DNA from 3 places in the Hymenobacter aerilatus genome. Region 1 is predicted to be linked to each of the others. Evidence: riboswitches for the same ligand, from Rfam matches in the RefSeq annotation. Region 1 holds a riboswitch; each other region holds the start of a gene.
The links. Region 1 has a riboswitch for cobalamin ahead of MUN82_RS07070 (acyl-CoA thioesterase). Riboswitches for the same ligand answer to the same signal wherever they lie in the genome.

Region 1 (9,732 bases):
GTCGAGCAGGTCGTCAACCAATCGGCCATCTTGGTGGTACAGCACCTGATGGCGCGCACTCAGCGGCCGGGAGGCACTGAGGTGCTGGCTACACTGGCTCAGGAAGCGTACCGGGCCGGCGTGCTCCACCACCTCGCCGACCTGCACACCACCGACTGGCAGCGCCGCGGCCTCGACCTGATGCAGGGCCTCCTGGGCGACGCCTACGCACTTACCCTCAACCGATTGGCCGTATCGGCCTATGTGGAGCCCACCGCGGCCCGCACGCTGCTGGGCACTGTGGCCGCCGCTACCCTGGCGGCGCTGGGGCGCTACGCTGCCGAGCAAGAGCTGAGCGTACAGCAGCTTAGTGCCTACCTGCAAAGTCAGCCGGAGGAGATGGGGACAACTGGAGCGGCTGTGTGGCCTTCTGCCAGCACCAGCCTGCCCGAGCCGGCACCCCGGGCGGCCCCCGAGTTAGTACGGGCCGGTGTGGGCAGTTGGGGCGGTACCCCGGAGCCAGCAAGCGACGCACGCACCTCCTCTTCGTTGCGCTGGCAATGGGGCCTGCTGCTGCTGCTCGCCGTGAGCCTGGGCTATTACTTCGGACACGAGCGGCTATCGGCCGTGCCGGGTACTGCGGCTTATGCGGGCACTGCGCCTACTACCACTCCGGCGGCGCTGCCCACTACGGCTTCGACCGATCCGGCTGCTTCGGCCGCTACCGGCCACTACGACAGCGAGAGCGACAGCTACATCTACGACACGGGCCAGCCGGTTATCCTGCAACTAGCCAATGGCACCACCCAGAAGGTAGGCGCCCGCTCCACCGAAAACCGCCTCTACACGTTCCTCTCCGAGCCTACCATTCAGGTGGATCCGGTGAACCGCACGAAGGGCTGGATCAACTTCGACCGCGTGTATTTTGAGCCTGCTAAAGCGGTACTCACGGCCGAGTCGCACCAACAACTGGTGAACGTGGCCGGCATTCTGAAGTCGTTTCCAAACGCTGTGGTGAAGATTGGCGGCTACACCGACAGCCTCGGCAACGACCTGCAAAACCTGCACCTAAGCGAGGAACGTGCCCGCACTGCCATGTTTGCCCTGGCTGATATGGGTATTCCTGTAGCCCAACTGCAAGCCAAGGGGTACGGCTCCAAGCACTCGCTCACTAGCAACGAAACTGTGGAGGGCCGCGCCCTCAATCGCCGCATCAGCATTCGGGTAGTGAAGAAATAACCACTGCTTTCTTTGCTTACAACACGACGCCTCTTCTGCCCCGCGGAAGAGGCGTCGTAACTTATTAGGGAGCGTGTTGTTTTTCCTATCCCGGCTGTTTCAGCTAAGCTGCGGCCGGGGAGGAAGTTTTCATTTACGCTTTTCCTACCCTATGTCTACTCTTCTTTTTTCCCCGCTGCGTCTGCGCGGGCTTGAACTTAAAAACCGCATTGTGGTGTCGCCGATGTGCCAGTACTCCTCGGAGGACGGCTTCGCCAACGACTGGCACCTAGTGCACCTAGGCAGCCGCGCCGTGGGCGGGGCTGGCCTCATCCTCTCAGAAGCTGCCGCCGTGGCGCCCGAGGGCCGCATCACGCCCCAGGACCTAGGCATCTGGAAAGACGAGCACGTACCCGGCCTGAAGCGCATCACTGATTTTGTACGCCAGCAGGGCACCGCCATTGGTGTGCAGCTGGCCCACGCCGGCCGCAAAGCCAGCACCACTCCGCCCTGGGAAGGTGGCAAAGCCATTGCGGCCACGCAGCCCGACGGCTGGGAAGTGGTAGCGCCCAGCGCCCTACCCTTCGCCCCCGACAAAGCCACGCCCCACGCGCTGAGCGAAGCCGAAATTCAGCAGGTTGTGGCTGATTTTAGGGTGGCGGCCCGCCGCAGCCTGGCTGCTGGCTTTCAACTGATTGAGGTGCACGCCGCCCACGGGTATTTGCTGCACGAGTTTCTGTCGCCGCTCAGCAACGAGCGCACCGACCAGTACGGAGGTTCCTTCGAGAACCGCAGCCGCCTGCTGCTGGATGTGGTGGCTGCTATTCGCGCCGAGGTGCCCCACGACTACCCCGTTATCGTACGCATTTCGGCCACCGACTGGACCGAGGGCGGCTGGACCAAAGACGACTCGGTGCAGCTGGCGCGTGTGCTCCAGGCCAACGGCGTCGACCTGCTGGATGCCTCCACCGGCGGCAACGTGCCCGATGCGAAAATCCCCACTGGTCCCGGCTACCAAGTGGAGTTTGCAGCAACTGTGAAACAGCAAACCGGCCTGCCAACGGGGGCCGTGGGTATCATCACCACCGCCCAACAGGCCGAAGAAATTCTGCAACAAGGCCAAGCTGACCTGGTACTGCTGGCCCGCGAGTTTCTGCGCGACCCATACTTCCCCCTGCACGCCGCCCCAGAACTGGACGCAGACCTGCCCTGGCCTGTGCAGTACGAGCGCGCCAAGCGGCCGAAGCGAACAAGCAAGTAGGACTTACCTATTGAAACGCGAGCTTTTATTACAACCCTGGCTACTACGGTGGCCAGGGTTTTGTTTGCTAAAGCCAGAAGAACTGCTGATTTTTCCCAAAATAAAAAAGCTAGTACCAGATTGATTCATCCTAGTATAGCTAGTATTTTTATAGCTGTATTTTTATAAATCTTATCTGTGATTCTGCGCACTATTCTTGATTTTGTTTTGCAATATGACGAGGTAGCAAGCGTATTGCGAGTAGAGTGGGTCAGTGGCCGCAACGTACAACAGCTCCGCCGCAGCGCCGGGCAGTTGCTTTTACTGCTCCAGCAACTGGCTGTGCGGCGCTTGGTAATTGACATGAACAGCGTACCCGACCTGTCGGTAGATGATGAAATATGGCTGGGTACGCACTGGATGCCCGGTTTGGTAGCCCTACCCCTAGAGCGCCTGGTGCTGGTGTTGGATAGTGGGCAAACCCACAACCAGTTGGCCATAAACGCGCTGCACGACCTAGCACAGCCGGCCATCCGCTTCGATGCGCAATATTTTTCCGATACAGATTCGGCGATGCACTGGATCAGCGACGACTCGCCCCACCTACTGCCCCTACTAGCAGAGTGGAACGCCCGCCACGACACGCCGCCAGCGCCGGTCGGTTAGTGTGTGTGCTACTCCTGGTTGATGCGCGAGGTGTGCCGGGTATCGGCCATGCGCAGGTAGGTGATGAGGGAAATGATGGCGCAGGCCGTCACGTACCAATAGAACCACGCCTCCACGTTGTATTCCTTGGCCAGCAGCGCCACATACTCGGCCGTTCCCCCGAACAGAGCCACAGTGAGGGCGTAAGGCAGCCCTACCCCCAAAGCCCGAATTTCGGTTGGGAACAGCTCGGCTTTCACGACGGCGTTGATGGCCGTGTAGCCGCTCATATTGAGCATGGCGATGACCAGCAGCACAAACGCTTCCCAACTGCTGCTAGCGCGGCCCAAGGCTGTCATGAGGGGCACAGTACCCAGGGTGGCGCCTACCCCAAACGCCAGCAGCACCGGTCGCCGCCCTACCCTATCCGACAGTGCCCCCACTACGGGTTGTAGCACCATGGCCACCGCCAGCGCCCCAAACGACACCAGCGTGGCCTGGTCTTTTGTGAAGCCTGCGGTATTTACCAGAAACTTCTGGGTATAGGTGGTGAAGGTGTAGAATACAATGGTGCCGCCCAGCGTGAGGCCTACCACCGTGAGCACCTCGCGAGGGTAGCGCAGCAGCACGCGCAGCTTGCTTTCTTCTTTCTCCGGCGCCGATCCAGCGGGTTGATCTTTCTTTACGAACGCGTCTGTTTCTTCCATGTGCCGCCGCAGAAATAGCGCCACCACGGCCGCTGCTGCACCTATCACAAACGGGATGCGCCAACCCCAGGCGTGCAACTGCTCCGAAGTCAGCAGCGCTTGTAAAGCCAGTTGTACCAATAGCGCCACCAGCTGCCCTGCTATCAGGGTCACGTATTGAAAGCTGGAAAAGAAGCCCCGATTCTTTCGGTCGGCTATTTCGCTGAGGTAGGTGGCCGAGGTGCCGTACTCGCCGCCCACGCTCAGCCCCTGTAGCAGCCGCGCTACCACCAGCAGTACGGGCGCGAACACGCCAATGGTAGCATAACCGGGCGTGAGGGCAATGAGCAGGGAGCCGGTGCACATCAGCACCACCGACAGCAGCAGAGCCGCTTTCCGGCCCTGGCGGTCGGCGTAGAGGCCCAGCAGCCACCCGCCTAGCGGCCGCATCAGAAAGCCTACCGCAAAAATGGCCGCCGAGTTGAGCAGCTGCGCCGTTTGGTTGCCTTTGGGGAAGAAAGCCGGCGCGAAGTACAGCGCAAACGCCGAGTAGATGTACCAGTCGTACCATTCTACCAGATTGCCAATGGAGCCGCTGAAGATGGATTTCACCCGCGAGGCCATCGTGCGGGTAGGAGCTGTTGTCATGCCGCAAGGTACGCGGCGTAAAGCGGCTTTCGGTATTCCCGCGCCAGCATCTACCTTTGCCGGCAGTTGTTCTTTGCCTGTTTTCCAACAGACGACGGAAGGTGGCCGCCCCGCGGGTGCGGCCCGAAAAAGGGAATCGGGTGCAACTCCCGAACAGACGCGCTACTGTGAGTGCCACCACGGTGTCCCCGCTTGCTACCCATTGCCTGCCTACACGGCCGGGTGAGAAGGGTCGGGCGACACGGCACGAAGTCAGGAAACCTGCCTACCGCCGACTGACAAGTAGGTAGCCCCCGCGCCTGGGGCCATTGTCGGGTATGGAGGAAGCACACGAGCCGTCCGGAGCGCCCCGCGCCACCGGCCAGGAGTCGTACGCTTTTTCCTACCCTGCATCGGCTCGGTTGTGGGTTGGCTTCCTTCGAAAAGCCGTCGAAGAGCGTTTCACCCTTTCACTGACTTGTGATGACCCTCGAAGAGAAAATTACCCGTGCCGAGACGCGCATTTTCAAAGCCGTATTCCCCAACACCACCAACCACTACGACACGCTCTTTGGCGGTACTACCCTGCACATGATGGACGAGGTAGCCTTTATCACGGCTACCCGCTTTTCGCGCCTGAAAATGGTGACGGTATCTTCTGAGCGGGTCGATTTCACTCACCCCATTCCCGGCGGCACGCTGGTGGAGCTGATTGGCCGCGTAGAGCACGTAGGCAACACCAGCCTGAAAGTGCGCGTGGACCTGTTTGTGGAGCAGATGTACTCCGAGGAGCGCGAAAAAGCCGTTTCAGGCGTCTTCACGTTCGTAGCCATCGACGAAAATAAGCGCCCCATCCGCATCCTGGATCAGCCGGTGGAGGCAGTAGGATAACAGGACTTTTACTGATAGAACGTCATTCCGAGCTTGTCGAGGAATCTCGCGTGCTCCCGCTAATTCCTGACGATTGAAATTACCGTGGCACACGAGATTCCTCAACAAGCTCGGAATGACATTCTAATGGTTATTTTCTGCCAGAAAAAGCTGCTCCTCTGTATCTTTGTGGTCCTTTTCCTACTCCGGTTTAAAGGGTAACTACCTTTCACCCATGTTGTTTACCACTGCTTCCCCCCAGGAAGTCGAGTTGCTGCTCTCGCCTGAGCATGCCTACGACGAATTTACGCGCTACGAAGCCCTCTTGGCAGCCGCCGGCCTACGCCCCGGCCAGGCCGATTTTGTGCACCTGCGCAAACGCAGCATTGATGCCCGCGGCCGGCAGCCATTGGTGCGCCTGCGCGCCGACATCTACCGCACGGCGCCCCCGGCCGAGCTGTTTGGCCCGTGGTTTCAGTTTCCCAACGTGAGCCGTGCCCGCCGTACGGTCTTGATTGTGGGAGCGGGTCCGGCCGGGCTGTTTGCGGCGTTGCGGGCCATTGAACTCGGTATCAAGCCTATTGTGGTGGAGCGGGGCAAGGACGTGCGCACCCGCCGCCGCGACTTAGCGGCCCTCAACAAACAGCAGCTCGTCAACCCCGACAGCAACTATTGCTTCGGCGAGGGCGGCGCGGGCACCTACTCCGATGGTAAGCTCTACACCCGCTCTACCAAGCGCGGCGACGTACAACGCATCCTGCGCCTACTGGTGCAGCACGGCGCTACCCCCGATATTCTGATAGATGCTCACCCACACATCGGCACCAACAAGCTGCCGGCCGTGGTGGCCGCCCTGCGAGACTCGGTGCGCGCAGCCGGTGGTGAGGTACGGTTTGACACACGGGTAGACGATTTGGTGCTAACTGAGAACCACCTCCGTGGCGTGGTCACGGCCCAGGGCGAGGAACTGCTGGCCGATGCCGTCATCTTAGCCACCGGCCACTCCGCCCGCGACATCTACGAGCTGCTGCACCGCCGCGGCGTGCTCATCGAGGCTAAGCCCTTTGCGCTGGGTGTGCGCGTGGAGCACCAGCAGCAGCTCATCGACCGGGCCCAGTACCGCCTCCCCGACCGCGGCCTGCTGCCGGCCGCTTCCTATGCGCTGGTGCACCAAACCCAGGGCCAGGGCGGGCAGCGGGGCGTGTTTTCGTTTTGCATGTGCCCTGGCGGCTTTATTGTGCCGGCAGCCACCGCGCCCGGCGAGGTGGTGGTCAATGGCATGTCGCCCAGCCGCCGCGACTCGGAGTTTGCCAATTCTGGCATTGTAACGGCCGTGGAGTTGGAAGATATGGACGTGCGCCAGCACGGCGCCTTGGCCGGTCTGCACCTACAACAGCAGATTGAACAGCGCGCTTGCCAGCTAGCTGGCAACACGCAGGTAGCCCCGGCTCAGCGGCTAGGCGACTTCCTGAAAGGCAAGGTTTCGGCTGACTTGCTGGAAACGTCCTACCAGCCCGGCCTGGTGTCGGTGCCGATGGACAAGGTGCTGGGCAAAAACCTGGCAAACCGGCTGCGGCAAGGCTTCGAAAACTTCGGGCGCAAGATTCCGGGCTATGCCACCAACGCCGCACAGATTGTGGGGGTAGAGAGTCGCACGTCGTCGCCGGTGCGCATCCCCCGTGACCGGGACACTTTGCAGCACCCGGTGGTGCGCGGCTTATTTCCGTGCGGTGAGGGGGCGGGCTACGCCGGCGGTATCGTGTCGGCGGCTATGGATGGCGAGCGGTGCGCGGAAGCGGTTAAGGCAGCTGTTAGCTGATGGCTATTAGCCTCTTTTCTTTCGTACACAGAAGTTTCTGTCCATTTACACATTAAAGCTATCAGCCAACAGTTGATAGCCAATAGCTTATGAAAAAGACTGTTGTTATTGGGGCCAGTGATAACCCCGCCCGCTACTCATTCCGGGCTGTGAACATGCTCAAAAACTACGGCCATGAGGTGGTGCCCGTCGGCATCCGCAAGGGCCAAGTGGCTGGCCTCGACATCCACACCGACCGCCCCACCGAGGAAGATGTGGATACCGTGACGTTGTACGTTGGCCCTCAGAACCAGCCCAGCTGGTATGAGTACATCCTGGACCTCAAGCCCAAACGCATCATCTTCAATCCCGGCACCGAGAACGAGGAGCTGGAGCGCATGGCCCAGGCCAAGGGCATCCGTACCGAAGAGGCTTGTACGCTAGTGATGCTATCGGTAGGCAACTACTAAAACAACTGCTTCGCTGTATAAAACAGCCCGACCGCAAAAGTCCCCACGATTATATGTGGAGACTTTTGCGGTCGGGCTGTTTTTCTATCAAGTCTTACTCGGCGTTGCCGTACATATTCGACTCCCCGCCATCAACGGCAATAGTTTGCCCACTTACGTAGGAGGCATCGTCACTTAGCAGAAAAGCTACCAATTTCGCTACCTCTTCTGGCAGGCCCAGACGCCGGGTAGGATTATGGCTAGCGTATTGTTGTTCAGCTTGCTTGGGGTCGGCAGGATTCACTTGTTTGAACGCCTCGGCTACCATAGGTGTCAGAATAGCACCGGGCGCAATGGCATTGGTGGTGATGCCGTAGCGGCCGTATTCTAGGGCCGCGTTTTTGGTCATGCCCGACACGGCGTGCTTGCTGGCTACGTAGGGCATCTGGTTTAGCACACCCCGGATACCGCCTACGGAAGCCACGTTCACAATGCGGCCACTACCCTGCTGCTGCATTACGGGCAGTACGTAGCGCAATCCGTAGTACACGCCCATCAGGTTGATGTCGATTACTTTTTTGAACACGACTATATCGTACTCGGCGATGCTGGCCTGTTTGCCTTCAATGCCGGCATTGTTGTAGAAACCATCGATACGGCCAAACTTAGCAACGGCTTCGGCTACGTAGTTTTTGACGGCCGCCTCGTCCGACACGTCGGCCACGACGGTCAGCACCTCTACCGCTGGAAACTGCCCAGTAATTGCATGTTGCGCCTCTTGCAGGCTTTGCTCGTTGTAGTCAACTAGCACCAAGTTAGCACTTTGGCTCGCTAGCTCCTTGGCGGCGGCCAAGCCCAGGCCCATGGCTGCACCTGTAATCAGCATTACTTTCCCTTGCATTGTACTCATATCAGTGAAAATTGATGTAGATACATACAACAAGGCTTCCGGTTGAATTGTTGTGCTTGCCCTCCTGCCCTCTGCCCTGCGCCACATTGCGTACAATTATTTTTATCAATTCAGGCAACCGTTCCTCACTTCCTACCATCTACCTTCCCAAACACGCTTGCTATTGCTTTAGACCTCTACCCCAACACCCGTGACCGACGCCGACCTCATTGCCGCTTGCCGCCAGGGCAACAGCCGCGCCCAAAAGCTGCTCTACGAGCGGTTTGCGGGGCTGATGCTCTCCGTGTGCCTGCGCTACCTACGCCATCGCGAGGATGCTGAGGAGGTGATGATTGGCGGCTTTGTGAAGGTGTTTAGAGCCTTGGACCAGTACCGAAACGAGGGCTCGTTTGAGGGCTGGATCCGGCGGATTATGGTGAATGAGGCCCTGGGGCAGCTGCGCCGCAAGGAGCCCCTGCACTTGGCCATAGACGACGTGCCCAGCACAGCCGCCGTGACGCCTGCCACCGCCGACACCCAGCTACAGGCCGACGACATGCTGGCCCTGCTGGCCGAGCTGCCTGCTGGCTACCGTACGGTGTTCAACCTGTACGCGCTGGAGGGCTACTCCCACCCCGAAATTGCCGAGCTGCTGGGCATTTCGGAAGGCACCAGCAAGTCGCAGCTTAGCAAGGCGCGGGCCATGTTGCAGCGCCGCCTGACCGTGGCCAACGCCACGGCCATTTCTACCACCCCACCAAAAGAATACTATGCAACCGGAAGATATTGATCAGCTGTTTCGGGACCGGCTCCAGGGTCACGCCCCTACCCCGCCCGACCACCTATGGGCTCAACTAGAGGAAGAGATACAACCCGCTAAAAAGCGCCCCGCTATGTGGTTATACTCCGCCGCCGCGGTAGTAGCGCTACTGCTGGCAGTTGGCCTGGGCTGGCTGCTGCAAGCCCCTGGCACCGTAGATACGGCAGGCCAGCTGGCCACCACCAGCCCCGCAGCTTCCGCCCCGAAAAAAGAATTGCCTACCCAGGCAACCGCTCCCCAAGACCTCGCATCTATCCCTTCAGAAGCCCCGGTTGCTACCGCCCCCGATGCTTCGACAGCGCAAACGGCGCTGCCCGCCAGTTCTCAGCCAGCAGCTACCCACATGGTTGCGGCCACTACTACTTCTGCTCGCCCGGCGCCGGCTGCCGTGGCTACGCTTGCTACCCCCAAGGCGCGTCCGGAGCGCCTGGGCGCGGTAGCTGCTTCGGAAGTAGCAACCGTAGCCGTGCCAGCCACGCTGACTACCACGCAAGTGCCTACCCGCCCCATT
Region 2 (9,732 bases), 1.9 Mb from region 1:
ATTTCGCTAAGGGTTAGCTCGCCGTAGCTCAGCATTTCCTTCACACGCTCAATCTTGAGGCGAATCAGGTATTTCTCAATAGTGAGGTTGGCGGTGCGCGAGAAAACTTTGCTTAGGTGCGAGTAGGTAGCGGCAAAGCGTTCCGTCAGGAAGGCCGAGGTGGTAAGGGGCATCCGGGCAGTGCGCAGGTGCTCTAGATACTCCGTCAGAGAAGTCTTGATTTGCTCGGTGAGTTGTTCGGCGCGGCCGGTCAACACGTCAAATCCGGCTTCTTGCAGGATGGGCGCCACGGCGGTAGGGTCAGCGGGGGTAGTGCGGTCTAGCTGAGCCTGGCCCAGCGTTACTTCAGTGGGCCGGTAGCCGGCCTGTTCCAACACGGTGCGCACGGCGTCGATGCACCGGGGGCACACCATGTTTTTGATGTGTAAGAGTGTGGTTTTCACGGGTGTCGTTTTTGGCTGGATCGAGAGGCAGTTCGGGTAGGTGTACGCGCAGACGAAGGTGAGGTTGAGGCAGATGAACGACGCGAAGACGTTTTTGTGAACGAGTCGGAAACCCACTCCTTGCCAAACCAACTGCGGGCAGCCCAGTTCACGAACGGTACAACGCCCAGAAAAGTGACTGCCAACAGCCAGAAAAATACGAAAAAGGCGGAAAATAGTCTGGCGAAAAAATGATTTTTCACGCCGAATGTGTAGCTGATCAGCAGCAGGGCCAATAGCAGACTCGCGCCAGCTAAAATGCCCGCTTGACGTCGCAAACGTGGAAAATCAAAGGTAGAAGAGGAAGTACGGGCCATAAGTGCAGCGCAACGGACTACAAATATATCATTACCTGCGTGTTCTGGCGGCAGATGAAAACCGCAGGGGCCTTCCGCCGTACCATTAATTTCTCCTCGCTGATTTTTCGCTTTCCCTACCTCATGAAAACTCTTTCGACCCTGCGCCTACTGGCCGCCTCGTTATTTGTTTCTTCGGCTACCCTGCTAGGTGCATGCAGCACTGGCACCGACAACGCCGATACCAATGTAGAAACCGGCACCACCAAAGACTTTGGCATGTCTGAGGCTACCCCAGGTCGTGACTTGGACACTGCATCTTCTACCAACGCCATACCCGATACCGCCGGCCAGAAAACCATCGAGCAGCAGTACGATAAAAACCTGCACGCCACCGACCACAACCACGACGGCAAAGCTGACTAAGGAACTGGCAGAATTGATTTTACCACAACGGCCCCGTACAGTGCACTGTGCGGGGCCGTTGTGGTAGTTTGTTTTCGGGGTAGCTCGGAAGGAAAGGTTAGCGGTTGTAGAACACAAAGCTGTTAGCGCTGGTCCCGATAGTAAAGGAGTCGATAACCTGGCCAGTAGTCTGATAGCGGAAGAAGCGGGCCGTGCCTGTAAAGTTTTCCGGTGAGCCATAGATGAGGCCCGTACGTGGGTCTACATCGAGGCTATAGAAACCACCCCGGCGCTGAAACAGGGGCGTAGTGGGCAGGGCTGTATCAGTGATGTTCATGCGGTAAACGCCCGACTGGCGGCGGAAAAATAGCTGGTCTTTGGCGCCGTTGGTGCGAAGGCCGCCCGCCTGCTGGCCCGCTGCGAAGCGCAAGGTAGCCGTCACGGCGTTAGTGTTCGGATCGATGCGCACGATGCTGCTGGGTACAGTCACGATGGGCGTGTAGTCCGGCGCTGGGCCGTAAGTGCTTTTACCAGAGCATAGCACCCAAAGGGCGTTGTTCTTATCTACTACCATGCTGGCTGGGCTATCAGCTACAGTGATGGTGGCTTCCACTGAATCCACTCGGGTATTGATGACGCTAATGGTATTGCCGCCGTTGTTTGATACGAAAAGCTTATTACCCACAGCCACTACTTGCTCGGGCTGTACACCTACTGAAACGGTTTTGGTGACAGTATTCGTCGCCAGATCAATGACTGACACCCGACCTGTGCTACCGTATTTCACCGTTTGCGATACATAGCCTTTATTGTTGTTCGCGGCAAAATAGCGGGGTAGGGTAAGTATGTCTTCATTGCCAGCAGCATTCCTAAACTTCGAAATTTCGGCTTTGCTATTAAAATTAGGCAGGTTCACTACCTCGATCTTATTACTGTTATTCACCACGATATACCCCGTGTTGCCTACTACTGTCATCGATTGGGCTACATCACCCAGGATGCGGTTGTTCACCGAGCGAAACAAAGCAGAGTTAGTAATAGCACCCGCGTCGCTGTTGAAGCCGACCACCTCGGCATTAGACCGATTAAAATTGCCTTCCTGCACAATAAATACGTCGCTGCCAGCCGGCGAGGCGTCGTTGTCGTTGTCTGGATCGCAGCTCCAAAGGGTTAGGCCGCTAGCCAGAATAAGGGCTGTGCGTGCACTGAAGGAAAGAAAACGTTGTGTCATGTAAGAAAGAAAAGTGTGAAAAGCAGGATTAGCGCCAACTCACGCGCAGGCTCAGCACGCCGTTGCGCGGGGGCATAGCGCGCGCTTCGTAGCTGTTATAGGTGAGATTGGTAAGGTTAAAGCCCTGCACCAGCGCGGTTAGGCTCCAAGTGTTGCGGGTGGTGAAGGTGTAGCCCAACGACCCACTCAGCAGGAAATAGGAGGGTAGGAAGGTGGTAGCTGAGGCGTCGGTGTAACGGAAGCTGGTGAAGGTGCTCTGCGTGAGCAGTTGCCAACCACGCCAACTCTGGCGCGTGGTGAAAGCCACCGTGTGCAACGGGACATAGGGCAGCTGCACGCCCACCGGGTCGGGGTCGAATGCGTAGCCGCCTACCTTCCGCGACTGGGTGTAGGCGTAGGCCGCCCGCGCCGTGAGGGCGTAGCGCCCCGGCTGCCAGCCCAGTTCCGTGCTCAACTCTAACCCCTGCGCCCGCACCCGGCGCAGGTTGCGCGGCGACCAATAGCTCACCGTATCGCCAGGAAGCCACTGCACCCAGTTGCGCACTTGCTGGCGGTAGGCCGTCAGCTCCGTGAGTAACGAGAGGGTAGGCGTAGGCTTGAAGGTATGTTGTGCACCACCCTCGTAGCCTAAGCTGGTTTCGGGCAGTAGGTTGGGGTTGCCGCCGGGGCGCCAGTACCGCTCGTTGAGGGTAGGCACGCGGTAGCTACGAGCGGCGCTACCCTTCAGCACCAGCGTGTGCGTGCCTTGTTGCCATACCTGCCACTCGCCGCCCAGGATAGGGGCCAGTGGCGGCCGCCGGCCCGGAATGAACGCCTGCCTGATGTTAGCCGTGAGACGCAAGGTAGGCGCAGGGTCGTAGCGCACCAGGGCATAGCCGGAGAAACGGTTTTCTGTGAGGTCCTGACCGTAGCCATCCACGCGGGCCGCAAAGTGTTGGGCTTCTCCGCCTACCCGTACACTCAGGTTAGAACGAAGTTGGATGCTGTGGTCGGCCTGCGCCTGGCTGGTGCGCACCCGCGAGTTGCTTTGGGCTACCGTGTTGCTGCGGTAGTTCAGAATGTCCTCAAACCAGGCCACGCGCACGCCCGTTTCGTGGCGACTGGTCACGTGGCGGTAGCCAGCCAGCAGGCGGCGGCTTTGGTCGCGCTCCTGGGCGTTGTCGTTGGCAGCGCCGATGGCAGGCTGAATGCGGCGGTCGGCATCTGTGAGCCACACAGCGCCCATTAGCTCGCCATGCTGGCCTAGGCGCAGGGTGGCATCCTGGGTGAGGCTCCATTGCCGGTAGGCAGCGTTGGTCTGCCGGCGTTCTACCAGCCCATCAATGGTGCGCTCCTGATAGGGAAAATCGTTTTGCGCCTCGCGGTAGGAAGCAGCCGTGCGCAAGGCTAGTTTCTCATTGCTGAAACTGTTCTCTACGCTGCCCGCCCGGAGGCCATAGTTGCCGGCATCGGCCTGCGCCTGCCCGCGCCACCCCGCGCCCCACTGCACCGGCGACGATAGCAGCACCGTGCCGCCTAGTGCACCATTGCCGTACACCGCACTGGCCGGGCCAGGCTGCACTGTGATGCTGGTAGCACCATTCACAGGCAGTAGGGCAAAGTCGGCCTCACCCAGGGTAGGCAGGTTGATGTTGAAACCGTTCCAGAGCACGGCCGTGTGGCGGGCCGAAGTGCCGCGCAGCGTAATAGACGACAGCTGCCCCGGTCCATAGTTCTTCAGATAGATAGGCGTGAGTCGACTCAGGGCCTCGGCCAGCGTGCCGGCCGGCAGTTGATTCACGGCCACCGAATCGAGGGTAGTGCGGCGGCTGCCTACAGCATAGCGGCTCAGACGAGCGGCTTCTACCATAGCCGCAGGCAATAGATGCGGCGCAGCAACGCTAGTGTCAGCAGGGGCACGTTGAGCTTGGGCCACTGCGGCTGGCAATAGGCTTGCTACTACCGCTAGCACGCGTAGCGCACGGGCAAGTCTAGGAGAAGTAGCGCGTAAGAAACGTATCCGAACCAAAATTTCCGGGGTAGGAAAAGTCAGTTCAAAACTCCGCTACGAGCCGAAACCCGCCGCGTAGCCGAGGCCGAAAACAGGAAAAACCGGTTGGCCGAAGCCGCCCGCTGCATTCGTTCTCCGCCTTTCCACCGAAGGCGCTGAACATGGGAAATGTAGTGGCAGGTCTCCTGGCTTGCTTCGGGCACGTCGCCTTCCCATTTCTCTGGCAGGTTTCGGTGCGAAACCTGCTTTCCTCGAAACAGTGGCAGCTGCGTGACGAGCCCTTTCTTGAAGCGTACAGTTGCGGGGACAGCTCCGGCCTCGAACCGGATTCCCTTTTCAGCCTCGCCCCGCACTTGGGGTCCGGCCACCGCTACGCTGCAAAGATACTGTCTGAACCACGGATTCGCTCGGATTTTCTGGATTACACGAATTTTGTGGATGGGTGTGTGAAAAGGTATCTGTCATCCCGAGCCTGCAAAGAATCTTTTCACGATATCACGATTCGTTGTGGCGACTGTCGTTCAGGCATAAGAAGGTCCTTCGCTGTGCTCATGATGACAGAGTTTATAGCAGGGTGGAAAACCCTCGCCTACAAAATCCGTGTAATCCGAAAAATCCGAGCGAATCCGTGGTTCAGACAATTCCCGCCGCCTTTTTCCAGCGCCCCGATCCCACCCAAATTGCCCGCGAGCTGCTAGGGAAATATGTCTTTTCCCGCATAGATGATGAATTGACGGGTGGCCGCATTGTCGAAACCGAAGCATATTCCCATGAAGGGGACAACTCCCTGACGATGCACCTGAAGCGGCGCGGCCAACACGGACAGGCGCTGTATGAACTGGGAGGCCGCGCCTACCTCTACACCGTGTACCAGCGGCACACCCTGTTCAACATCGTTACCAACGCCGCCGATGTGCCCAATACCGTCCTGATTCGTGCCATCGAGCCCACCGCAGGCATCGATACGATGCTACGACGACGCGGTTTAGAGTCCATAGCTCGCAACCTAACGGCCGGCCCCGGCTTGCTCACACAAGCGCTGGGCGTTACGCCCGCTCTCACTGGCACCGATTTGCAGGGGAATGTGCTTTGGCTGGAAGACCATGGTGAAGATGTCCCCGACGCACAGGTGCGCGCCAGCGCTAGGGTAGGGCTGGCCTACGCCGGCGCGGAAGCAGCCAGCCTACCCTGGCGCTTCCGTATCAAGGATAGCCAGTGGACCAGCCCGGCAAAGTAGTAGAGTAGGCTATGCCGATTGGACTGCTGCTACTAGCTCCCCACTCCAGCGCTTCACTTTTTCACACACCAGCACCATCAGGCGGCCACGCAAATCGGTAGTGGCGAACAGGTAGAGGTGCCCACCCTCCCGGATACCGGTGCGTTGCCGGAACACAGCTACTGTGTCGGGGAAGTTGCGTGTTGTCACATGGGCGCGCCCCTCGGAACCAAGATAGGGTAGGAGGGCATCGGCATCGTAGCGCTCCACAGCTTGTATGCGGAAGATACGGCCAGGAAAATCGGCACGTAGCGCGTCGGAAGTGTAAAGGTGGCTGTGTTGGTGCAGCTTCAATAGCTCGAAGGCATTGCCAATGCTACGAAAGGCACCCGCTTTCAGAATAGCCGCATTGGGTTCGTACAGGTACTGCTCGGCTTGGGGCTCGGCATAGCGCGACACAGCGCGGGCCTCGCGGGCCCGGTTCAGGCGAAACTCCTGCTGCTCGCCAGTGCGGGTCAGGTTCACGGCGTAGCGCTCGGGGTCCACGGCGGGTTCTCCTCCCAGCTCATATAGCACCTCCTTGCACTCATTGTCCACAGCCAGTACCCACAAGCGACGCACGTGCTTCAACTCCTGAATAGCCAACTCAATATCAAGCATAGGCGAGGTCTTGAGCAGAATGCGCGGAGCCTTATGCAATAGTAAGGGTAGGATGCGCAGCACATCCGGCTCGCAATCCTGCAACCGAAAAATCTTGCGCGAAGCTGTGTCGCGGCGGGCTGGGTCGAGGTAGAGCCAGTCGAACGTTTCGGGTGTGCTTTTCAGAAAGGCCAGAGCATCCGTGGCGTGGTAGTGCACATTCTGTATGCCCAGCTGGTTTAGGTTGTACTGTACTACCTGAACCAGCTGCGGATTGCGCTCCACATAGTGCACCTCCGCCACGCGGCTGGCGAAGTAGCAGGTATCTACGCCAAAGCCACCTGTTAGGTCGGCCAAGCGCTGGCCGCTTACCAGCTCGGCTTTAAACGCAGCCGTACGATCCGACGACGCCTGCTCTACGGAGAGAGCAGGCGGAAAAATCAATTCGGGGTTTTCGGCCCAGGCAGGCAGCTTGGTGCGAGCCTTTTGGCGGGCCTGAATCTGGCGGACCAGCTCGGGGACGGGGAGCCCCGGAAAGCGGCGGGCCTGCAACGCCAGCTGGGCCGGGTCGTGGTGCAGGTGGTCGGCTACGTACTGCCGAGCCGCCGCGGGCAACGGATATTCCATGCCCCTATCTACGCAAAAAGCGGCGAATTAGTGCAACTGCCAGCTCAAAGCCAGCAAAGGCCGACCAGTGGCGGTGGCGCTCATGCCAACTGTAGTAGGACGATAGCGCTGCCATAGTGCGCCGTGTCGTGCTGCCGGCAACATACTATTGTGCGTTTCTACTGCCCGAATTAAATGCGTATTGGTATGGCGCGTGATGAGTACGTTGGCCAATAAGCTGAAGGCAGCTACACCCACGGCTACCTTCTGCGTGTTGTTGAAGTACTGCCGCTCGTCGCCAGCCAATACTTGCTGACCATACAACGCCACAGAGCTCACAAACACCAGTCGCTCGGCCAAATGCAGCGACTTCTGCCGCCGGTAGTCGTTCAGAAAGCTCAGCGCCTCGGTATTGTCAGCCAAATAGGGACGTAGCTTCTGCCCAAAATAACCCGCGTTACGGTAGTTGGTGCTGGTGTCGGTAGCAAAATAAAAGTTGGTCTGCGGTCCATTCAATCCGCGGTCCTTATCCTCAGGACTCAGGCGGATAAATTGTCCCATAGGAGTAAGTGCCTGTTGAGCTTGAGCTCCAATGTATATAGTAAAAATACCAAAAATGGTTAGCGCAAATGCGCGAAAAAATGAGGGGAAGAAAGGGCGCATACCAGCAAAAAAAACCAAAAAAATATGAGAGCCAGAAGAGAAAATAAGAGTGCTGGGCCAACAAAATGCAGCCAGAAGACGTTCTGAGGCACTACATCTTTTTTTCTTCACAAATTCTTCATCAATGAAGCCATTCGTAAAAACGCTGCGTCGGAGTCTCTTGTGGGCTGTTTTACCAGCTGCCCTAACCCTTTCTTTTACAAGTTGCAGCGACGATAACAATGATAGCAACAATCCCGCCGAAGCACGTGTGATGGCCTATCATGCAGCCCCTTATGCCAACGCCGAAGTAGATCTGTTAGTAGATGGCGCCAAGGTGGAGGACATAGAATACGGTGACGAGAGCGACTACCTCAACGTAGCGGCCGGAACCCGTGCGGTGGAAGTGCGCCTCAAGTCCAGCCAGGTAGCTGTAGCCAACACTTCGCTCAACGCGGAAAGTGGTAAGCGTTACTCGCTGTTTGCGTATAGCGCCTCTACTACCCAAACCAGCCTGCTAACCATCCCGGATGACTATACGACTCCTGCCAGTGGCAATGCACTGGTACGCTTCGTAAACCTGGGTTACAACGCTCCTGCCCTCACCCTCACTCGGCAGGGAAGTGGCGCTACGCCTATCTCTACCGGGGTAGCCAAGTTGGCTAACGGTGGCTTTGTTTCAGTACCAGCCGGTGCTATTACGTTTGAAGTGCGCGAAACAACAACTGCGCAATCCACCGTGCTTAGCCAAACGGCTAATCTGGAATCAGGTAAAGTATATAACGTATTAGTATATGGCGTATACGGTGGCACTACTGGTGCTACGGGCCTCAAGTTAGACGTTGAAGACCTAGACTAGAAGTATCCTACCCTAGCCATACACGGCCCGGTTAGCACAGCTAGCTGGGCCGTTTTGCGTAACCACATCTATGAAGTTGTTGCAATGCACTGCTACAGAATGCTGTAGCTAAAGGCCTAGTTGCGCTCTGGGGACTTGAAGGGAATAGAGGGGGGTAGGGTACAGTCCCTAGTAGTTCCTACTAATTCCCCAACAACTTGGCTACCTTTGTAGTTGAATTGCTAAACTACCTGCACCATGCTCGACACGAACCCAACGACGACTTACGTCCCTTATAAAGTAAAAGACATTTCCCTGGCCGAGTGGGGCCGGAAGGAAATTCGGTTGGCCGAAGCTGAAATGCCGGGGCTAATGGCATTGCGCGAAGAGTATGGCCCTTCGCAGCCGCTGAAAGGCGCCCGCATTGCCGGCTGCTTGCACATGACTATCCAAACGGCTGTACTCATCGAGACCCTGATTGCGCTGGGTGCTGATGTTACGTGGTCGTCGTGCAATATCTTTTCTACCCAAGACCACGCCGCGGCAGCCATTGCCGCTGCCGGTATCCCGGTGTATGCTTGGAAAGGCATGAATGAGGAGGAGTTCAACTGGTGCATCGAGCAGACGCTGTACTTCGGTGAGGACCGTCAGCCCCTGAACATGATTCTGGACGACGGCGGCGACCTAACCAACATGGTGCTGAACCAGTACCCTGAGCTAGCAGCCGGTGTCAAAGGCATTTCGGAAGAAACTACCACGGGTGTGCTGCGCCTGTTGGACCGTGTGAAAGCTGGTACTCTACCCATCCCCGCCTTCAACATCAATGACTCGGTTACCAAATCGAAATTTGATAATAAGTACGGCTGCAAAGAGTCGGCTGTAGATGCTATCCGCCGGGCTACCGATGTGATGATGGCTGGCAAGGTAGCGGTAGTAGCTGGCTACGGCGACGTAGGAAAAGGCACTGCTGCTTCACTGCGCGGCGCTGGCGCCCGCGTAATTGTCACGGAAATCGACCCCATCTGCGCCCTGCAAGCCGCCATGGATGGCTACGCTGTGAAGAAGATGGTGGATGCCGCGCCCCAAGCCGACATCATTGTGACGGCTACCGGCAACTGCGACATTATCACAGAGGAAATCTTCCGCTCGCTCAAGGATAAGGCTATCGTCTGCAACATCGGCCACTTCGACGATGAGATTGACATGGCATGGCTGAACAAGAACTACGGCAACACCAAAGACACCGTGAAGCCACAAGTAGACCTCTACACTATCGACGGCAAAGAGGTAATCATTCTGGCTGAAGGCCGCTTGGTGAACCTGGGCTGCGCTACGGGCCACCCCTCGTTCGTAATGTCAAACTCCTTCACCAACCAAACGCTGGCCC
Region 3 (9,732 bases), 1.3 Mb from region 1:
CTGAGCTGCGGGGCAAAAGGCACAGGCGTGTTCAATGAAGCGGCTGGCGCAGGAGTTTTGGCTGGCTTCCGCCGCCGCTGGGCCGAAGCATCCGGGGCGTGCAGCAGCGCGAACAGCAGCAACAGGCACGGTAGAAGACGAGAGGTAGACAAGGTATTTCGCAACAGTTGAGATACGTAAGTTGCGAAAATAGAGGAATTAGGAGGGAAATAGTTGCATCTGCCCCAGCAGAAGAATATGCTAATGCGCTTGTGCAGCCCTGGGGCGTTTGAGGTGGTCTGACCGTACTAGCCAGAATAGCGCTTTGACGTGGTACTTCAGCAAAACGCCCCTGCTGCGGAAAGCAACAGGGGCGTTTGGGTGGGGGCAAAAGAGAAAGAGTTACTCTTTTATAAACTGATGTACTGAGCTGCCCTGCGGCATTTCTACGCGCAGAATGTACAACCCCGAGGCCAGCGAGCGAACATCTAGCGTTGCTGAGGTGTGCGTAGTGGTGGTAGTTTGCAGTAGGCTGCCAGCAGGAGAATAGATCAGGCAGCGGGCACCGGCAACGGGTAATTGCACATGCAGTTCCTGGCTAGCTGGGTTAGGCAATACCTGCACTACCACTGAGGCACCAAAGCGGATAGCCTGTACAGGGCTATAGGAGATAGTGCCATCCAGATCTACTTGCCGCAACCGGTAGTACACCATACCTGGCAACTCGCGCCCAATACCGGCATCTGTGAATGAGTAGGTGTGGCTGGAAGAGGAGGCTCCTTGCCCGTTCACCCGGCCAATCTCGCTGTACTGGGTACCATCTAAGCTGCGCTCCACGGCAAAATAGGCACTGCGTAGTTCCTGGGCCGTTGCCCACGTAACCAGGGCATCTTCTTTGCGGGCTACCACTGCAAATTGCTTGAGCACTACCGGTAGCGGTGCCCCAACCGGAATAGAGAAGGTAGCTGCTGCGGAGCTTTCCAGTCCTAAGTTGTCGGTGGCTGTATAGTTGAAACTGTAAGCTCCTGTGACACTAGGTTGATAAGCCAACAAATTGGCTTGGTTGAACGGAATTTGCATACCCACCGTGGCCAGTACACTGTTGAAGTAAAGCGTACCGCTGGTGGGCAACGTTTTGATTGTATAGCCTACCACAGCACCGTCCGAGTCTGTACCAATTAAGCTGTTAATGGACGTAATTCCTGCATTGCGCGGAATAGTGGAGTTCGTGACGTTGCCAGCCACTGGCTGGGCATTGGTAGCTGTGCTGGTACCGGTGCCTACCGGAATAGTGTAGGTGGCCGCGCTACTCAGCCCGTTCTGGTTGTCGGTGGCTGTGTATTGGAATATTGCCTGCCCGTTGTAGCCCGCAGCCGGAGTGAAAAGTAACTGGCCTGCACGGGCAAAGCTTACAACTGTGCCTGCTGTCACGGTTACTGTAGCTGTACCATTGTTGTAGTACAGCACGCCTGCGGCAGCGGGAGGAATGGTCGTGATTGTGAAGGCTGTAATAGTACCGTCGGTATCTGTCCCGCTGAGCGATGTTATAGCTGTTTGGCCAGCTGTGTTAGCAATGGTGGCGTTTGTTATATTATTGGCAGTAGGCGGATTGTTAATCGGAATAGTGAGTGTGGCATTGCCCGCGCTTACTGTGCCTGTATTGTTGGTGGCTGTGTAACCAACCACCGCTTCACCTGAGAAGCCACTTGCCGGATCGAATGACAAGTTGCCTCGGTCTGCAAATGGAATTACCTGACCTGCCTGCACAAGACTGGTGGTGCTCCCACTGGTATAGTACAGCACACCAGAAGCCGCTGCTGGCAACGATACGATCGTGAAAGAGGTGATGGTAGTGCCACTAGGAGTAGTAGCATCCAGTGCGGCCGTTAGTGCTGTGCGAGGCGCCATATTTTGCAAAACGGGGTTGACCACATCATTAGCGACTGGAAACTGGGCAGCAGCCGTCACAGTGAAGTTATTCGATGCTTCTGAGGTGCCCCGGGCTGTAAGCCAGGCGGTGCCGCTAATGGCGTTGCCCGCTACCAGATTGCTGACGGTAAGCGCAACGTTGGTAAAGGTTCCGTTGCTGGCTGCCGTAATCGAGCCAAGGTAGCGGCGGGTTTCGCCGTGGGGGACAGATCCTGAAGAAGTAGTTGTAATGGTGCCGTCATTGTTGCCATCATCTACTGCTTCAAAAATCTCTACGGTAGCACCTCCAAAGTCAGTTTGACCTGCTGCCGTACCTACGTAGCCGCTTACTGTAAGCGTATTGCCATTCAGAGCAGCAGCAGTGAAAATAGGGTAGTTGATGCGGTAGTTAGGAGATGCCGTGTTCGTACCAAAGGCTCCGCTGTTAGGCGTTACCCCATCCCCGTTACCGTACGTATCGGCGTTAGGAGCAGCTGTACCCACGCGAATAGCAGAGTTATCGATTAGATCGATGCTCAGCAAGCCATTGCTATAAATAGCATTCTCCGTAATGCGCACGTTGCGCTGGCCATAGCCAACCACGATACCAGAGGCTTCTGAGCCTTGAATAATATTGCGTCGGATAATGTCAGCATTCGTACCGGTGCGGGTGCCGTCGCGCTGGAGGTAGCAGATAGCCGAGCCCTCCAGCGAGGCTGTATTGGTGCCGTTACCACCTAATCCCGAGGCGAGCATCGTATTGTTCTCAATGATAGAGGCTGAAACAGAGCCAATTTCGAATTGCACGGCACTAGAGTTGGTAGCCGTGAACAAATTGCCGCGAACGGTTGCTGGCCCAGCAACCGCCGTTCCGGACCTACCTAGTGTAATGCCGTCGCCTCCGCCTCTGGTGTAGCCATTTTGGTTGAACTGACAGCCCGTAACGCTGACGGTGTTAGCAGCACCATTAATGACGTAGATACCCGAGCTGCCCGTAAAACCAATTAAGGAGTTCGTAACACTGCCTGCCCCGCCAGTGCCAATGGTAATGCCAAACGAAGCGCAGGGAGCATTTGCTGGGTAGCCGTAGTCGAGTGCCGTGGTACCTATAAGGCAATTCACTACGCTGAAACCGCTGCCATTCAAAGTCAGGGCTGCACTGTTGAACTGGTCAGAGCCTCCATGTATGGCAACACCACGGATAGTAAATCCTGCGGCCGTGCAAGTAAGTGCGGAGAAGCCTGTAGGAAAGCTAATTTCAACTTCAGGTCGTTCCACGGGAGACACAGCCAGCCCATCTATTCCTACAGTCGCGGTGGTGCCAAAGGTACCTGTGTTCGTATTGCCTACGGTTGTGGTCTGCGTAAAACCATCAAGCGTGACATTCGCTACGGTAATGTTGGGTAAAGCAGATGCAAGCGTGATTAAGGCCCGCTGGCTTGCAAAAGAACCCGTAAGCGCGCTGCTGGGAATATTGAAGGCAATAGTGTGCGGCCCAGCACCGGCGGCATTCACATCGGTAATAGCTTGCCGTAATGAGCCGGTGCCCGCATCGGCAGTGTTCGTAACAGTGAAAGTAGCCGCTTGGCTGATACTAGTGAAACCTATGATAAGGTAACTAGTCAGTAAGAAATGTTTCATAACGCTGGCAGGTAAAACAGTGCCAGAGTCCTTACAAACTTATTGCCTTACTTTATGAAGATTGGGTCTACAAAGCCTGATGTTTGAAAAGTGAATGAACATATAAGTTAAAGCCATTCCATCGGTATACTAAGTTGAAAACGAGCTGTTACGGATCGATAGGAAGGATTTTGTTTAACCATAGTTCTCTAAAAATAAGAAAGTACCTAATCGAGCGAAGCTCCTCCTAAACAGATCGTAAGCAGGAGCTTCGTTCGATTAGGCACTTCTGCTTTACGGATTGGTGCTCCACAGCCCGGCTTCCTTCACAAACACCCGGCGGTTCAGCTTGAGTTGGGCAATGATGAACTCGGCCAGATCTTCCGGCTGCATCACTTTCTCGGGGTTGCCATCCGTAAGCTTTAGCTCCTGCGCCAGCGGGGTAGCCACGGTGCTAGGTGTGAGGGCCGACACGCGAATGTTGTGCTTGCGCACCTCCTGCATCAGCGACTCGGTGAGGCCCAGCACGGCAAACTTGGAGGCCGAGTAGGCACTGGTGCCTGCCGCCCCGCGCTGTCCGGCCGTGGAAGAAATATTGATAATGTCGCCGGTCTGGCGCTCAATCATGCCGGGTAGTACAGCGCGAGTGGCATAGTACACGCCCATGAGGTTCACCCGGATAATGTTTTCCCAGGCGTCGGGTTCCTGCTCCAGAAACTTGCCGAACGCGGCTGTGCCAGCGTTGTTGAGCAGAATATCAATGGCCCCGAGTTGCTGCTGTATCTGCGCTACGGCAGCTTCCACGGCGCCTCGGTCAGCTACATCAGCCGTTGCAATGGCAGCTTTCACGCCTAGCTTTTCCAGTTCGGCGGCTACGTTGCGCAAGTCGTTTTCGGAGCGGGCCAGCAAGCCCACGTGCACGCCTTCGTGTGCCAGAGCCACGGCTACGGCGCGGCCAATGCCTTTGCCGGCACCCGTTACAAGGGCGACTTTTCCGGTCAGATTTTCCATATAAGTAAAGGGGATTAAAGAGGTTGGTGAGCCCTACCCCAGGTTCCCTGTGAGGTAGGGGTAAGGGGTAGGACTACTAGCAACCAACTAGCCTGCGAGTTGTTGCGCCGGAAATTTCGCGTATCATTGCCCTTAGTTCTTTGCAATATCAATTGCCGTAGAGGGGTTTTCGGGTAATACCGGAATTAATAAGGAACCGTGTGTGAATCACGGGCTGTCGCGCAACTGTAAGTACCCAAACAAGTTACGATCCGTAGCACGTCCATTGTTCTGCCAGGCAGAATGAGAAGGATGATCGTAATGGTACAAGCCAGGAGACTTGCCTTTCTACGCCTTGACGTATGCTTCCGCGCTCTGAAGCAGTAGTCTGGTCAATTGCATACTGCTGTCTTCTTAAGAGTCTCCGCGAGGTGGAGGCTGGCGCGTGCGTATGCACGCCGGACGGTAGGGTGCAGGGTAGGCCATACACTGTGTTGGGCGCGTAACGTACTCGTTGCGAGAACAATAAATCCATTTATTGTTCCCTTCACCCTAAGCACTATGCTTACGCACAACCTCGGCTACCCGCGCATTGGTAGCCAACGCGAACTGAAAAAGGCCAGTGAGAAATACTGGTCGGGCCAGCTGACGCTGTCCGAATTGCAGGCCGCCGCCCGCCACATTGCCCAACACAACTGGCAGTTGCAGCAGGAAGCCGGCCTCGATCTGATTCCCTGCAACGACTTCAGCTACTACGATCAGGTGCTGGATACCAGCTTGATGGTAGGGGCCATTCCCAGGCGCTACACGCCCGTGCTCAGTGAAAATCCGCAGAACACCGCGGTGGATCTATACTTTGCCATGGCCCGTGGCTACCAGCGCAATGGCCTCGACATCACGGCGATGGAGATGACGAAGTGGTTCGACACCAACTACCACTACCTCGTGCCCGAGTTCACGGCCGACCAGGAGTTTCGGCTGTTTTCGGAGCACATTTTCGATCAGTTCATTCACGCACGCAACACGCTCAGCACCACGCCCAAGCCGGTGCTGCTGGGGCCGGTTTCCTACCTGCTGTTGGGGAAGGAAAAGGAAGAGGGCTTCCACCGGATTGAGTTGCTGAAGCGGTTGCTGCCCGTGTACGTGGAGGTGCTAACCAAGCTGCATCAGTACGGTGCCACCTGGGTGCAGCTCGACGAGCCCTACCTAGCTCTTGATCTAACATCTGCTGAAAAAGACGCCTACCTGTTTGCCTACGCCAAACTGGCGCGCAGCTGCCCCGGGCTCAAATTACTTGTAGCCACTTACTTCGAAGGCCTGCGCGACAATGCCGAGCTGGCCGTGAGCCTACCCATCAGCGCCCTGCACCTAGACCTGGTGCGGGCGCCAGAGCAGTTGGATGCTGTGCTGCCGCTGGTGCCGCAGTGGCTAAGCCTGTCGCTGGGCGTGGTAGATGGCCGCAATATTTGGAAGAACGACTACCAGGCGTCGTTGGCGCTGCTTGAAAAAGCAGTAGCAGCGCTGGGCACCGAGCGGGTGCTGCTGGCGCCCAGCTGCTCGTTGCTCCACAGCCCCTGCGACCTGGACCTGGAAACCAACGACGCGACGCTGACGCCGGAAATTAAGAACTGGCTGGCCTTTGCGAAGCAGAAGCTGCGCGAAGTAGAAGAATTGCGTCAGATTGCAGACCATAGTGCTCAGGACCTGCTACGCCAAAACCAACAGGCGCTGGATAGCCGCCGCAAGTCGGAGCGTATCCACCGTACCCATATCAAGGAGCGTACCGCCGCCGTTACGGAGGCAGATGCGCGCCGCCGGAGCCCGTTTGCGGTGCGGCAGGCCCGGCAGCAGGAGCACCTGCAACTGCCGTTGTTCCCCACGACTACCATCGGCTCCTTCCCGCAGACCGAGGACATCCGGCAGTTGCGTGCCCGCTTCAAGAAAGGAGAACTGAGCAGCGAGCAGTACGATGAAGCCTTGCAGAACGCTACCATCGACGTGATTCGCTGGCAGGAAGAGGTAGGGCTGGATGTGCTGGTGCACGGTGAGTTTGAGCGCAACGATATGGTGGAGTACTTTGGCGAGCTGCTCGACGGCTTTGCTTTCACCAAAAACGGCTGGGTGCAGAGCTACGGCTCGCGCTGCGTGAAACCGCCTGTTCTGTACGGCGACATTCACCGCCCGCAGGACATGACTGTGGCCTGGAGCACCTTCGCGCAGGCCCAGACCCAGCAATATGTAAAAGGTATGCTGACGGGACCGGTAACCATTTTGCAATGGTCGTTTGTGCGCGACGACCAGCCAAGGGCCACTACCGCCTTGCAGATTGCGCTGGCCATTCGCGAAGAAGTGCTTGCACTGGAAAAAGCTGGTATTCAGCTGATTCAAATTGACGAGCCTGCCATTCGGGAAGGGCTGCCCCTACGCCGCTCCGACTGGCCTACCTACCTGGCCTGGGCCGTACAGGCGTTTCGGGTAGCCGCTGCCGGCGTGCGCGACGAAACCCAGATTCACACGCACATGTGCTATTCGGAGTTCAACGAAATACTTCCTGCCATTGCCGAGCTGGACGCCGACGTGATTACCATGGAAACCTCCCGCTCGCAGATGGAGTTGCTGGCCGCCTTCGCCGATTTTCAATATCCCAATCAGATTGGGCCGGGCGTGTACGACATCCATTCGCCCCGCGTGCCCAGCACCACTGAGATGGTAGCGTTGCTGGAAAAAGCGCAAACGCTTCTACCAGCCGAAAATCTATGGGTAAACCCCGACTGCGGCCTGAAAACTCGCAAATGGCCCGAAACCGAAGCCGCCCTGCGCAACATGGTGCAAGCCGCCTACCATGTGCGCGCCAGGGTAGGGAAGTAGTGAAAGGGGATGTTTGTGAGAGATTGAGAAGGTGAAAGGGTGAGTTTTGATGTTCTGTCATCCTGAGCAGCGCGAAGGACCTTATGCCCGCAGAACGAGTCGTTGGTACGCTTGTCGTTCACGTGTGAGAAGGTCCTTTGCAAGCTCAGGATGAGAGAACATCGAAACTCACCCTTTCACCTTCTTATTGAGGGTGCGGCCCGTATTTTGCGGGGCGGCGTACGGCTGCATGCTTTATTGGCGTTGTAGCCAGACGCTCGTTCATCTAATCTTCCTTTGCTTTGGCTCGTTCAAACATCTTTGCTGTTACCGCTGCCCGTCTGCTCGCGCTCATGGGTTTTTTCTTGCTGCTAGGCAGCAGCGCCGCGCAGGCGCAATACCAATTGCGCGGCTCTGTCCTCGATAAAGAAACTAAGGAGCCGATTCCCTTCGTGAGTATCGGTATTCCGGGCACGTCATTGGGTACGGCCAGCAACGCCGACGGCCAGTTTTTCCTGAACCTGCCGTCGCTGCCGCAGCGCGTCATTTTCTCCGAAATTGGTCACTTGCGCGATACGCTGGTGGTCACCAGCACGCAAAAGCCCTTTGAGGTGCTCTTGGGCTCAGCCACCGTGACGCTGCCCGAAGTGAAGGTAGGCAGCTATGCCTTTCAATTGGTAGACCGCGCCTATCGCCACATGGCTGAGAATTACGACAAGAAATTTTACGGCAAGGCCTACTACCGGCAGGTGACGCGCATCGGCGCGGAGCCTACTGAGTTGCAGGAAATGATCTGGAACGTGAAGTCTAACAACGCTCGGATTGAGGGAACCACCACAGCACAAGGGCGCTTTGCCGCCAAGCAGGCGCTGCTCAACTTCACCAACTTTTCCTTTAACACCAAAGGCTATGGCCTTTACAACCCCAATGCCGATAGCACCGTGTCGCTGGCTCTGCTGAGCCCGAATGCGGTGAAAAACTACTACGTGGAGCTACAGGGTATCTTGGAAAAAGGCGATGCCAATGTAGCTGAAATCACTTTCGAAACCCGCCCCGAGGTGGAAGGTTACCAGGCCAACGGCACCATCTGGGTTGATACGGATACCTACAAAGTGGTGCGCTTCACCATCACCTCGCCCAACTATACATCGGCTTCGCAAAACCCTACCTACAAGCTGAAAAACACGAAGTTGACGTTTGACCTCAGCTTTCAGAACACGCCCGACCCCGTGTCGCCGCTTGACTACATGAAGGTCAACCTAACGGCGGACGTACTGCGCCCCGGTACGCCTACCACCAAGCTCGACGTGTCGTCGTTCACTTTCTTCTACGACACCAACCGCAAGCCCACCGGTATTGCCTACGAGCGCGGCACCCTGGACGAAAAAGACCGCGAAACCATCCGCCAAGCCAAGTACGACCCCGAGTTTTGGGCCAACAACCCCGTAGTGCAGCGCACGCCGGTAGAGGATGAAGTAATTAAATCCTTCGAGCAGAAAGGCGCTTTTGGTACCACCATCAAGCCCAAGCGGAAGTAAGAGGGTAGGATAGAGTTTGTCCAAAAACCGCCTGTCCTCCTGAGCAGCGCGAAGGACCTTCTCACGCGTGAACAACTATCGTAATAACGACTCGTTCTACCGTGAGAAGGTCCTTCGCAAGCTCAGGAGGACAGGCGGTTTTCTAATTACTCTGTTCTTCTAACTTCACTCGTACCCGCAACGCGAGCAGGCCTTTCACGCCTTGCAGCTCTTCCAGCTCCAGCTCCTCTATCTCGGGTTCCAATAGGCCGCGGTCCTGGAGGTAATCGAGGTATTCTAAGTATTCGTCGGCTTCGCGCTGTTGGGCGTATACCAAGGCAATGCAACCGGGCTGCGTAAGTCGTTCGCCAGTGCCCAGAATTGTGGCCTTATCGATGCGCTTTTTGATGATTTCGTAGCGGATGTTGTAGGCGCCGTCCACATCAAACTGGCGCTCGTCCTGCCGGAAGCGAATGGCCAGCGGCTGACCATGGATGAGGATAAGTTGCGTGGTATCGAGCGGCACGGGTAGGTGTGCCTTGAGGGCGGCGGTGCGGCGCGTAATTTCCACCATCACCAGCAACTGCCACAGGCGCAGGTTTTTCAGAAATACCAAGTCAAACGGCTTGTTCTCTACCAGCGACGCACCCACGTAGATGTTGTGCTCCACCCCATCGGTCTTGAAGCGCTGAAAGTAGTGCGGAAACATCTGTTGCGCTTTCTGCTCTTCCTCGTCGAGGTAGTCGCTTACCGTATCGTTGAGCAGGGTAATGCTGCGCTCAAACGCCTTGCGCCGCTTGTACAGAATGCCCAGCACAGGGTCGATGTTGTTCCAGTACTCCGCAATGACGGGGCGCAATTCTAACGTGTT

Region 2: it holds a riboswitch for cobalamin, as region 1 does, so the genes downstream of both, MUN82_RS20625 (TonB-dependent receptor plug domain-containing protein) here and MUN82_RS07070 (acyl-CoA thioesterase) in region 1, are expected to answer to the same signal.
Region 3: it holds a riboswitch for cobalamin, as region 1 does, so the genes downstream of both, metE (5-methyltetrahydropteroyltriglutamate--homocysteine S-methyltransferase) here and MUN82_RS07070 (acyl-CoA thioesterase) in region 1, are expected to answer to the same signal.

What each region holds. Positions count from the first base shown of each region.
Region 1 is NZ_CP095053.1:1,676,476-1,686,207, reverse strand. It holds gene MUN82_RS07090 (OmpA family protein) at 1-1,218, shown strand, start outside; gene MUN82_RS07085 (NADH:flavin oxidoreductase/NADH oxidase) at 1,370-2,458, shown strand; gene MUN82_RS07080 (hypothetical protein) at 2,636-3,103, shown strand; gene MUN82_RS07075 (MFS transporter) at 3,112-4,392, opposite strand; cobalamin riboswitch at 4,499-4,699, shown strand; gene MUN82_RS07070 (acyl-CoA thioesterase) at 4,879-5,286, shown strand; gene MUN82_RS07065 (NAD(P)/FAD-dependent oxidoreductase) at 5,501-7,084, shown strand; gene MUN82_RS07060 (CoA-binding protein) at 7,174-7,533, shown strand; gene MUN82_RS07055 (SDR family oxidoreductase) at 7,628-8,422, opposite strand; gene MUN82_RS07050 (RNA polymerase sigma factor) at 8,613-9,191, shown strand; gene MUN82_RS07045 (hypothetical protein) at 9,172-9,732, shown strand, end outside.
Region 2 is NZ_CP095053.1:4,952,944-4,962,675, forward strand. It holds gene MUN82_RS20605 (AraC family transcriptional regulator) at 1-443, opposite strand, end outside; gene MUN82_RS20610 (hypothetical protein) at 440-799, opposite strand; gene MUN82_RS20615 (hypothetical protein) at 923-1,204, shown strand; gene MUN82_RS20620 (YncE family protein) at 1,302-2,414, opposite strand; gene MUN82_RS20625 (TonB-dependent receptor plug domain-containing protein) at 2,443-4,263, opposite strand; cobalamin riboswitch at 4,563-4,791, opposite strand; gene MUN82_RS20630 (DNA-3-methyladenine glycosylase) at 5,033-5,641, shown strand; gene MUN82_RS20635 (class I SAM-dependent methyltransferase) at 5,651-6,886, opposite strand; gene MUN82_RS20640 (hypothetical protein) at 6,914-7,426, opposite strand; gene MUN82_RS20645 (DUF4397 domain-containing protein) at 7,653-8,366, shown strand; gene ahcY (adenosylhomocysteinase) at 8,604-9,732, shown strand, end outside.
Region 3 is NZ_CP095053.1:416,943-426,674, forward strand. It holds gene MUN82_RS01715 (serine hydrolase domain-containing protein) at 1-152, opposite strand, end outside; gene MUN82_RS01720 (T9SS type A sorting domain-containing protein) at 382-3,528, opposite strand; gene MUN82_RS01725 (3-ketoacyl-ACP reductase) at 3,802-4,518, opposite strand; cobalamin riboswitch at 4,665-4,859, shown strand; gene metE (5-methyltetrahydropteroyltriglutamate--homocysteine S-methyltransferase) at 5,059-7,365, shown strand; gene MUN82_RS01735 (carboxypeptidase-like regulatory domain-containing protein) at 7,647-8,882, shown strand; gene MUN82_RS01740 (GAF domain-containing protein) at 9,025-9,732, opposite strand, start outside.